Regions from separate parts of the Acetobacter sp. ESL1128 genome, predicted to be linked through region 2. Evidence: riboswitches for the same ligand, from Rfam matches in the RefSeq annotation. Region 2 holds a riboswitch; the other holds the start of a gene.

Region 1 (5,389 bases), 670 kb from region 2:
GTCGCACCCTGCACGCCGCAAGCCAGCAGGATCAGCCCTTTTTCGCATGCCTTGGCGCAGAGCTTGGAGGCAAAGCCTGCCCGCTGTTCCACACCTGCGTGGCGTTCAAGAACGTCAAAGGCGATCATGGCGCCCAGACCACGCGGCATGCTGATGGGCAGCATGTCCGTGCGCTTGTGCCATGCGGTAATGCGTGCCTTCAGGCGTTCGCCCATGGCATTGGCGCGGTCGAGCAGTTTTTCTTCGTCAATCACGTCCAGTACGGCAAGGGCTGCGGCGCAGGCCAGTGGTGCGCCGGCATAAGTGCCGCCCAGCCCGCCGGGGGGCACGCTGTCCATCAGGTCCGCGCGGCCAATCACGCCAGAGAGCGGCATGCCGCCTGCAAGGGATTTGGCAACGGAGATCAGGTCCGGTTCCACGCCGGAGTGCTCAATGCCAAACAGCTTGCCGGTACGGCCAAAGCCGCTCTGCACTTCATCGGCAATCAGTTTAATGCCGTGCTGGTCGCACAGGGCGCGCAGGTGCTTGAGCAGCGCTGTGGGGGCCACACGGAACCCGCCTTCGCCCTGCACGGGTTCAATAATAATGGCGGCCACATTGCTCGGGGCAATATCGGCAGCAAACAGGAAGTGCAGCATTTTCAGGCTGTCTTCCACCGTAATGTCATGGTCGGGGAAGGGGACATGGTACACTTCGCCCGGCAGCGTGCCAAAAGGTGCCTTGTAGGGCAGTACCTTGCCGGTCATGGCCGAAGCCAGCAGCGTGCGGCCATGGAACCCGCCACAAAAGGCGATCACGCCATTACGGCCGGTAGCGGCACGGGCGATCTTGACCGCGTTTTCGGTTGCTTCCCCACCCGTGGTGAAGAAAATGGTCTTGGCCGGGCCGGAGAAGGGCGCGCGCGCGTTCAGCTTTTCGGCCAGTTCAATGTAGGATTCGTAAGCCGAAACCTGAAACGCCGTGTGTGTAAAGCGTTCGAGCTGCTTTGCCACCGCAGCCATCACCTTGGGGTGGCGGTGGCCCACGTTCAGCACGGCAATACCGCCTGCAAAGTCAACGTAGCGGCGGCCTTCCACATCCCACAGCTCCGCGTTTTCGGCCCGGTCGGCAAAAACGGGGGTGGAGGTGGAAACCCCGCGCGGCACGGCGTTGTTACGGCGGGCCAGCAGGTCTTTGTTGGTGGTGCTCATGTCAGGTTTGGCTCCGGTTGGCGGTCATATGGTCCGGCCCGTGTTTGGGGCGGGACAAACATGTTCGTTCCGTAAGTGGTTTTATTGCACGCGGGGAGGCGCTTTTTTGGTGCGTGGGTGGTGATGAAAAATCAACACCCGATCCTTCGGCGCCAGACCCGTTCTTCTGGCAGTTTATGCCGGAGGGGGCAGGGGGGTGTCCGCCTCCTGCGCAACCTGTTCCATCAGCCATGTGCGGAAGGTGCGCAGGGAGGGTTTTTCCCACATCTGTTCGGAGGCGCGCAGCACGTAGGCCCCCAGCGGTGTGGCCTTGAGCGGGGTTTGTGTGGGCTGCACGCGCACCAGCCGCCCGCTAAGCAGGTCATCACCAAGCAAAAATGGGTTGCCAAGGGCTATACCCTCCCCCGCGCGGGCGGCGGCCAACGTAATATGGGCCTGCCATAACCTGCCTGCGGTGGGAATGGTGGCGGCCTGAACCCCTTGTGCTGCAAACCAGCGCCGCCATTCCGTATCGTCCTCCTCATGCAGCAGGGGGGCGTCCAGCAGGTCTTCGGTTGTGTGGGGCTGGCCGCCAAGGGCCTGAATGCACTGGGGAGATGCGACGGGAAAAACCGGCGGGCGGGCAATGGCCATATGCCGGATGGTGCGTGGTTCTGGCGTTGTGCTGCCATCGCGCACATAGCCGATCTGGGCATGGTTGGTGGATTCCACACCGCTGATGTGGAAGGCTGCACTGGCATCCACCGAGCGGAGCTGCACCTCCATATGCGGGTGCAGTTTGCGAAAGGCGTAAAGCCGGGGCAGCAGCCAGTGGTAGGCAAACCCGTGCACGCAGGTCACGGTCAGGGGGGCTACGCGGTTGCGCATATCTGCCGTGGCCGTGGCCAAACCGTCCAGCAGGGGGGCTATGCGGTCGTAATAGGTCTGGCCTGCCTGGGTGAGCCCGCCAGTGGTCTTGTCGCGCAAGGTGATGCCCAGGGAGAGTTCAAGGTCGCGGATATGGCGGCTGATGGCGGCGTGGTCTACGCGCAGCTCCGTGGCCGCCCGCCGGATGCCACCCGTGCGGGCGAAGGCGACAAAGGCGTTCAGGGCGGACAGGGGGGGAATACGGTAGCGTGGGTCCATGGGTCTGGTGTGCTGGGTCATGTCCGGGGTGGCTGGCCCGCCATTGGAGGGTAAATGGCCCAAAAAGCAAGCACCCGCCCCATGTTTGCCTCTGGCCATGTTGGGGCGGTATGGGGCGCGGGTGGGGTTTTTGCGTTGCAAATCGGTTAAAATATAGGCTATTGCGCAGTTCATTATAGCCAACGGTCCCGCGCAAGCGGAATAAAAGGGAATGCCGTATTCTCCCCCGTGGGAGATCAGTCGGCGACTGCCCCCGCAACTGTAGGCGGAGAGTATCTGGCCCGAGCGGTGTTGTGCATCGCTGCCACTGGTTGCCCCGCAACCGGGAAGGTTGGGCCTGATGCGTTGATCCGCAAGTCAGGAGACCTGCCGTTGCCGCTCATGCCTTGATCGCCGGACGGGGGTGCCGGAGATGGATGCTCGACCATGCTACTTTATCCCTGACGGCCCTTTTTCCCATACGCGCATTTCATTCAACAGCACGCCCCGCTCCGGGGTGGGGAAAACAGGCTTGATTCCATGATTTTTTTACAAAAAACAGCCCGTATGCGCTGGCGTCTGGCGCTTTTGTGCCAATCCGTAGGTGTTGCTGGTGTGCTTTTGCCCGCAGCCGCATTTGCGCAGAATGCGGAGACGCAGCTGGAGCAGGACCGCCGGCGTCTGGGCAATTCCGGCCCTCTGGTGTCCGAGGTTGACCCTGCCACGGTGCGTGACAGCATGCGCGCGGCAGAAGCGGCTGCCTCCAAGAATGATGAAGACCACCCCGACCTGAGCGACCACCTGCTGGGCAATATGTGGGGCGCACGTGACTGGATGGCCCGCCACGGCATTACGCTCGATATTCAGGAAGTGGATGAACTGTGGGGCAATACCTCAGGCGGCACCGCATCAGCAGCCGATGGGGCAAATGGCTCGGGCACCGGCCCGGCCTATGACGGCATGACCATGCCAACCCTGACCGTGGACCTGGAAAAACTCATCGGCCTCAAGGGCGGTATTTTCAATATCAGCGCACTCCAGCTGCGCGGACGCTCGATCTCGCAGGATCATCTGGGCGTGTTCAACCCCGCATCCGGGTTTGAGGCAGACCGCTCCACCCGCCTGTTCGAGCTGTGGTACCAGCAGTCCTTCCTTGGCGGCAAGCTCGACGTCAAGATCGGGCAGCAGGATCTGGATACCGAATTCCTGATCAGTGATTACGGCAGCCTTTACCTCAACTCCAACTTCGGCTGGCCCATGGCGCCATCGGTCAACCTGTATGGGGGTGGGCCGTCCTGGCCGCTGGCATCCCCCGCCATCCGCATCCGCTACCGGCCCACGGACCAGTTTACCGTCATGTTTGCCGCAGCGGATGATAACCCGCCGGGCAACCGCTACAACTCTACCGCCATCCAGCAGGCCACAGGCTCGGATGCAGGGCAGACCAACGACCCGACCAGCCAGAATGCCAACAACAATGCCTCGGGCACCCAGTTCAACATGGGCACGGGGGCGCTGCTCATGACCGAGCTGCAATATGCCATCAACCCCCAGCCTGATGACATGTCCAAGGTCACCAAGGACCCCGGCCTGCCCGGTATTTACAAGCTGGGTGGTTTTTACGACACCGCCAAGTTTGCAGACTACCGCTACAACAAGAACGGGGGTTCGCTGGGAACAGCGGTGCTGAACGGCAGCACCAACCAGCGTGACCTGACCCCGCGCTGGGACCGTGGCAACTGGATGGTTTACGGCATTATCGACCAGATGATCTGGCGTCCCTCGCTCCAGTCTCCCCAGTCTGTGGGTGTGTTTGCCCGTGCCACGGGCAATGGTGGTGACCGCAACCTGATCAGCTTTGCCGTGGATGCGGGGATCAACCTCAAGGCCCCCTTCAAGGGGCGTGACAACGATACGGTGGGCGTAGGCTGGGGTATTGGCCGTGCCTCTTACGGGCAGCGCCAGTTTGACCGGGACTCCGGCACACACCGGCAGGGGAATGAAAACCATCTGGAAGTCACCTATCAGGCGCAGGTCATGCCCTGGTGGGTCATGCAGCCGGACTTCCAGTATGTCTGGAACCCTTCGGGCGGGATCCCTCTCTCATGGGGGGATTCACCCAAACGGATCGGGAACGAGGCCATCTTCGGCCTCCACTCCAGTATTACTTTCTAATGACCCAGCAGGCAGGGGGGAATGACGCAGGAGGATGGCGGACCGTCGGTTAAAACTCTTGCCGTGTGATGCCATAATTCTATGATGCACCCACGACAACCATGAGAGTACGCAGTTTTTTCTGACCGACCCGCACACGTTTTGCGTTGTGTCACCTTGCCAAGAAAGAAAAGGATAACACCATGAACACATCCGTTCATACAAATGCCCCCGCACTGGTGGCCGATGCGGGCATCCCCCTGCGTGAGATTCTGCCCTGGGGCGTGTTCGGCCTGATCATGGCAGCACTGCTGATTTACTTTGTGGGTGCGGAACAGGGTGCCACTTCCCTTATTTCTGGCCATTCCGTGCATGAATTCGTGCATGACGGCCGCCACCTTCTTGGCTTCCCCTGCCATTAAATAACTAGGCGTCAGGAAAGAACTCATCTCATGGTTGGTCGTCTTCTCGCCCGCGGCATGGTCGCGGGTATTGTGGCTGCGTTGTTGACCTTTGTGTTTGCCAAACTGTTTGGCGAGCCACAGGTGGCTCTGGCCATTGCCTTTGAATCCGCACAGGACGCCGCGGCAGGTATCGCGCCCGAGCCCGAACTGGTCAGCCGTTCGGTGCAGGCATCCTATGGCCTGCTGACCGCAGTGCTCATGTATGGTGCGGCCTATGGTGGCGCGTTCGCCATTGTGTTTGCTCTGGCTTACAAACGCCTGAACCTGTCCAGCCCGCGCGTACTGGCGCTGCTGCTTGCGGGTATTGGCTTTTTAACCTTTGTCCTTATCCCCGATCTTAAATATCCGCCCAACCCACCCGCTGTGGGGCTGGAGGAAACCATTGGCCTGCGTACAGCCATGTATTTTGCCATGGTGGGGATTGCCATTGCCATTTCCATGATCTCGCTGCTGGTCGGTCGGGCGCTGGTGGCATCT
Region 2 (5,389 bases):
ATTCATAATGTGCGCGTATCTGCGGGTCTTCCAGCAGGTCATTGACCATATCTGCCCAGCGTCCGGGGCTGGAGGCCGTGCCATGCACCAGCACAACGGGCATATGGCCATACTGGTGCGGTTCTATGGCAATAAGCTGGGCACGTTTGTTAAAGAGATTGCCATCCAGAAAACCCTTGTATTCCACGGACCAGTCAACCGCGTTGCTCAGGCTGATCGCGCGGGAGGCGGTCTGGTCATATTGTAGGGGAATAACACCGTCTGTGGTTGGCAGGCTGCTTGTTGTGTCAATGGTTGCCAGTGTCAGGCGCGCATCAATGTGGTTTGTAAAAATCTGCTCGCGTGGGTTGGGGATTTCCAGCAGCAGGTTAACGGGAATACGCAGCTTGTCGGTAATGGAGAAGGAAATCTGGCTGTTTTCTGGTGGGTGGGGTACTGCTGCCAGTGGCACCCCCAGCCCCGCCCGGCGATAGATGTTTTTTATCCCCCGCACCGAAAGGCGCGCTGTGGGGCGGAAGTCGGTCAGCGTATAGCCGTACCATTCCTTCTGCGCGGGGGTGGTGGACAGGTCCAGTGTGCCAAAGGGGAGCGTCCAGCGTTGTGGTGCCACCTCCACAGGGTTACCCAGTGCTTCGGTCAGGCCAAACATGTAAAGATCACACGCCTGACGGAAATGTACGTCATACGGGTTGGGTTTCGCGTTATCCGGCCCGTTGGGGTTCAGGTAGGCATAGGCGTACAGGGCTGCTGCCATAAAGGCCGCACGGTCCGTGTTCTGGCGACCCAGCAGGTAGTTCAGCTCCGCAAGGGCAAAAAGCTGGTCCTGCACGTCGGGGGTGTAAAACTGCGCCTGTGTGCTGGCGCGCAGGATGGCCAGTGCCTGTTCGGGATTTTTCTTCCATATGGCCAGCAGGTTCTGGCGCTCAAGCACAATACGAGTGGTGTTGCTCAGTTTCTGCCCGCTCAGTGTGCTCTGGCTGCGTTCCTTGTAGCTGTCTGTCAGGCTCAGGCGCTGCACGGTAATGGGGGCCGCACAGCCTGAAACGGCCAGACAGACCGCGACCCACGAAAAACGGGAACACAGAGCGCTGGATAAAGTGCTGGAAAAAGCGGGCATCCGATTCTCGGTTTTAAATCGCGGTAAAATAATGCCTGATGGTGTAGGGTGTCTGCGGCATGCTGGCAAATCCTGTACAGTCATGGCCCAGTGCGGGAAAGGTTTGTGGGTTGAAGCTGCTTTGCTGTGCGTCTGCACTACCCGGTGTTGTGCGCAAGGGTGTGCTGCCTGATGGGGCTGAACAGGTTGCACATGGTTATACCCCCCAGACAGCCGCAGCTTATCTACCGTCCGTGAGCCAGTTAACGGTATTCTATGCCCCGGATGTGGCCGTGCCGGATGGGCAAGGGCACATCATGCGGCCACAGGATACCCTGCGGGACAGGGATTACGGAACATGGGCGGGCACAGGCCTGCAAGCTCTGGACCCTGTGCAGCAGCATGCCTTTTTAACCGATGCGACTTTTGCCCCACCAGCAGGGGAAAGCTTTGCCGCGTTTTACCACAGAACGGCCCTTTGGCTGGATGATATAAGCCAGACCCTGCCCGCAGCCGTTGTGCTGGCACGGCCTGCTGTGGTGCGCAACCTGCTGTTGCGGGTTTTGTATCAGGGGGAAGGGGCTGTGGGTCTGGCCCATGCTGCGCGGGTGGATGTCCCCCCCCTGAGTTACAGCCTGATCAGCTGTCATGCGGGTCAGTGGCGTTTGGGTCTGCTGGGAGTGCCGGCGGAAGGGGCGTGAGCCTGTTTTTTTGCTCGCGGCAAAGCGCGCATGCCGCTATAGCCTGCCCCTGTTAGTCGAAGGTTCCGCGCGAGCGGATGAAAAGGGAACACCGTAAGCTTCGCCAGAAGTCAGTCGGAGACTGTACCCGCAACTGTAGGCAGTAGCTTACACCCGTTGCCCTGGAGGGGGCGGCCACTGGTGCATAACCGGGAAGGCAGGGTGTGTCGCGTATCTGCAAGTCAGGAGACCTGCCTTCGTCTTGCAAACCATGTCACCGGGCGGGACTGACCGGGGGCTGAGATGTCTGATGTCACGCTATTTACTGCCGGGTTCTTATCCGCCTGCTTCCTCCTGCTCCGCGCATATTGCGGGTGGAGTGGGGTTGCTGCACCCTTTGCTGCGGCATCTGCTGCGCGTTGCGCCGAACAGGGCGGAGGTTCTGGCCCTGTTCAGAGAGTCCCCTCAGCTGGCCGAAGAGGCCGCCTTGCAACAGGCCGGAGGGCAGATACTGGGGATGTTTATGCCAGAACAGCCCTTACCTTACCGTGCCAGAGCCTTGCAGCTTGAGACCCTCTTCCGCGGCATGCTGGAGCACGCACTAAGTCTGGCCATAAAGGCCCGTTGTGCCCCCGAGCAGGAACGAGAGGAAAAGACCGAAAACCCCGCAGCCCATGCCACGCTCATGGCCTATGTTGCGGCCCAGCACGTTGTGGGCGCGCGCCACATGGCTATGGAGTTATATAACCGCAGATAGCGTTAGAGTGATCACAGGTATTTTTTTGCCTGTTGGCTTGGACTTTTTGTGGCTTTTGTTCTTTTTTAGCACCCAGCACGCACCACCCTATGGGCTGAACCGGCCAGAGGGTGGTGCGTGTTGCTCAATGCACTGTGCAGGACCTGGCCATGCCCCATGCTTTTTTGCCTTTACTGACCTTTGCCGCCGCGTGGGGTGTTCTGGTGCTCACACCGGGGACAGAAACGGCCCTTGTTATCCGTCTGGGCATGAATGTGAGCCGCAAGGCGGCCCTTGGGGCTGCGCTGGGCACCGGCACAGGGCTTGCCATATGGGGAGCAGGCACAGCGTTTGGGGTAAGCGCTTTGGTTGCGGCCTCTCCCACACTGTATCTGGCGCTGGAATGGGCCGGGGCGCTTTATCTGGCTTATCTGGGGGTTCGCCTGCTTATGCCTTCTGCCGGGGCGCATGATCAGGCGCGGGCAGATGCTCAGGCGCAGTCTGTTGGCGGTATGGGGGCTGGCTACCAGCGTGGGCTGTTGACCACATGCCTTAACCCACTTGTTGGTGTGTTCGACCTGACCGCCTTTGCCCAGTTTATTCCCGCAGGTGTGCACCGGGTCAGCTATTCCCTTCTGCTGGCGGGGGTGCAGGTGGTTATGGCTGTTGCATGGTATGCGGTTCTGGCCTGTCTGGCGTTTTCGCTCGGTCGTGTTCTGTCCAGCCCCAGAGTTGTGCGTGCGCTGGATGTGCTTACGGGGGTAGTGTTCCTCTTTTTTGCCTTCAGGCTGGTCATGAGCGGTATTCCATCCTGAAGGATGGAGGCCAGAAAAGTCAGGCGTTCTGCCAAGGTGCTGTTATGCTGCGGGCCATAAGGCGGGCGGAGTATGGTCAGCCCCTTGGGTAGTGGGAATGCGGCATGAGCAAAACGCCAAGGCTTATCCAGTCCATAGAGCGGTCCGCAGCTATTCTGGAAATTATAGCCCAGCAGGGTGGTGGTGCACGTTTGCAGCAGATTGCCAGTATTTCGGGCATAGGCAAAACAACGGTGCACAATATTCTGCAAACGCTGGACCATTTGGGATACGTCCAGCGCAGGGCAGGGGATATGCGTTACCATCTGGGCGGGCGCATACTCAACCTCGCCCGTATTGCGGGGGATGATAACAGCGTGCGGGCCCGCTTGCGCCCTGTGCTGGAAGCCGTTGCCCATAAAAGTGGCGGCACGGCATGGCTGGCCGTGCCTAGCGGGGATCAGGCAGCGTATCTGGATATTGTCGATCCCAATGGGCTTTGTGCTGCTTGGCCCAGCGTGCCAGTGCGGGAAAATCTGGAAGGTTCAGCCGTTGGGTGGGTATTCTTGGCCTGTGTGCCCGGTCTGGGCAAGCGGGTGCTGGCAACCCGTGCCAATGCGCTGGATGCAGATGTACTGAGCCGCATAGAAGATGTGCGGATCAAAGGATATGCGCTGGACCTGCAGGCCTACAGGCCGGGGCTGAACGGTGTTGCTATTCCATGGCGGATAAATGGGGAGGTCAGGGCAAGCCTGTGCCTGACCGGCCCTCCTGCGCAGTTTCCGCAGCATCGCCTGATCAGGCTTGCGTGGATGATGATGCGTTCACTTGAGCAGCTTGATGTTCAACAATATTGAATAAATAAACTTTTCCCTGTTTTTCCGGTTCCCTTATCTGCCCGTGTGGCTAACGTACCTGCCTTTGCACAAAAGGAATGTACGAGCCATGAACGCAACACTTGCAACCGCCATGCTGGATGCCGCCCATGCCGAGGCACGGCGCATGGGTGTAACTGTCTGCATTTCCATTCTGGACGCGGCAGCATGGCCTGTTGCCTTCCTGCGTATGGAAGGCGTTATTCTGGGGGCGGTTGATGTGGCCAGCAAAAAGGCCCGCACGGCGGTTCTGTTCCAGATGGACAGCGCGGATTTTGCAAAAATTGGTCATCCCGATGGTCGTGCCTATACGCTGGAAAACACCAATGGCGGCATGACCAGCTTTGGCGGCGGTCTGGTGCTTAAGGCTGCAGATGGCAAGGTGCTGGGTGCCATTGGTGTTTCAGGCGCAAGCACGGAAGAAGATATTGCCATTGCCCGCGTGGCTGCAAAAACCCTTTCGGCCTGATGGGTTTCTGGCACAGAGCATAAACCATGACAGAACAGACCACTCCCCCAGTAGGCAGCATGGCCCCAATGGCCCCACCCGCGGGTAGAGCTGCGGCACTCCTTGTCCTGACCTTTGGCGCATTTGTTGTTGGCACTGGTGAATTTGCCATTATGGGAATGCTGCCCGAATTTGCAGCATCCCTGCACCTGTCCACGGCTGATGCGGGCTACGCCATTACAGCCTACGCGCTTGGGGTTGTTATTGGTGCGCCGCTCATTACCATTCTGGGTGCGCGCCTGTCGCGGCGGGAACTGCTGCTTGTGCTGCTGTTACTGTTTGTTTTTGGTAATCTGCTCAGTGTTGCCATGCCCACACCGGGGCTGGTCGAGGTGGCGCGGTTTATTACCGGATTGCCTCACGGTGCCATTTTTGGCGTATCGGCTCTGGTTGCGGCCTCCATGGTGGAGCGTGCGCGCCGGGGTTGGGCTGTTGGGCGTGTTTTGTCCGGCATTGCAATTTCTACTCTGGTAGGGGCACCGTTTTCCACTTTTGCAGCCAATCATTTTGGCTGGCGCATTGCGTACCTGATTATTGGCCTGTTCGGGCTTTTAACCTTTGCCGGGGTGTGGCGCTTTATTCCGGCGGATACACCAAACCGTGCCAATTCTCCGCTCAGGGAGGTTACGGCACTGGGTAATACACAGGTGCTGCTCACGTTGCTGACCGCAGCAATCGGCTTTGGTGGCATGTTTGCAAT

Evidence for each region. A riboswitch is a leader RNA that binds a small molecule or an ion and turns the genes downstream of it on or off. The one in region 2 is predicted to bind cobalamin.
Region 1: another riboswitch for cobalamin. It lies ahead of ACSYTG_RS00710 (carbohydrate porin); the one in region 2 lies ahead of ACSYTG_RS10545 (hypothetical protein).

What each region holds. Positions count from the first base shown of each region.
Region 1 covers NZ_CP196369.1:145,446-150,834, forward strand. Annotated here, with positions in the region: gene gabT (4-aminobutyrate--2-oxoglutarate transaminase) at 1-1,190, opposite strand, end outside; gene ACSYTG_RS00705 (LysR substrate-binding domain-containing protein) at 1,365-2,315, opposite strand; cobalamin riboswitch at 2,482-2,703, shown strand; gene ACSYTG_RS00710 (carbohydrate porin) at 2,862-4,469, shown strand; gene ACSYTG_RS00715 (CbtB domain-containing protein) at 4,652-4,870, shown strand; gene ACSYTG_RS00720 (CbtA family protein) at 4,901-5,389, shown strand, end outside.
Region 2 covers NZ_CP196369.1:2,269,814-2,275,202, reverse strand. Annotated here, with positions in the region: gene ACSYTG_RS10555 (esterase/lipase family protein) at 1-1,117, opposite strand, end outside; gene ACSYTG_RS10550 (histidine phosphatase family protein) at 1,228-1,797, shown strand; cobalamin riboswitch at 1,841-2,049, shown strand; gene ACSYTG_RS10545 (hypothetical protein) at 2,087-2,533, shown strand; gene ACSYTG_RS10540 (LysE family translocator) at 2,683-3,327, shown strand; gene ACSYTG_RS10535 (IclR family transcriptional regulator) at 3,432-4,163, shown strand; gene ACSYTG_RS10530 (GlcG/HbpS family heme-binding protein) at 4,252-4,650, shown strand; gene ACSYTG_RS10525 (MFS transporter) at 4,677-5,389, shown strand, end outside.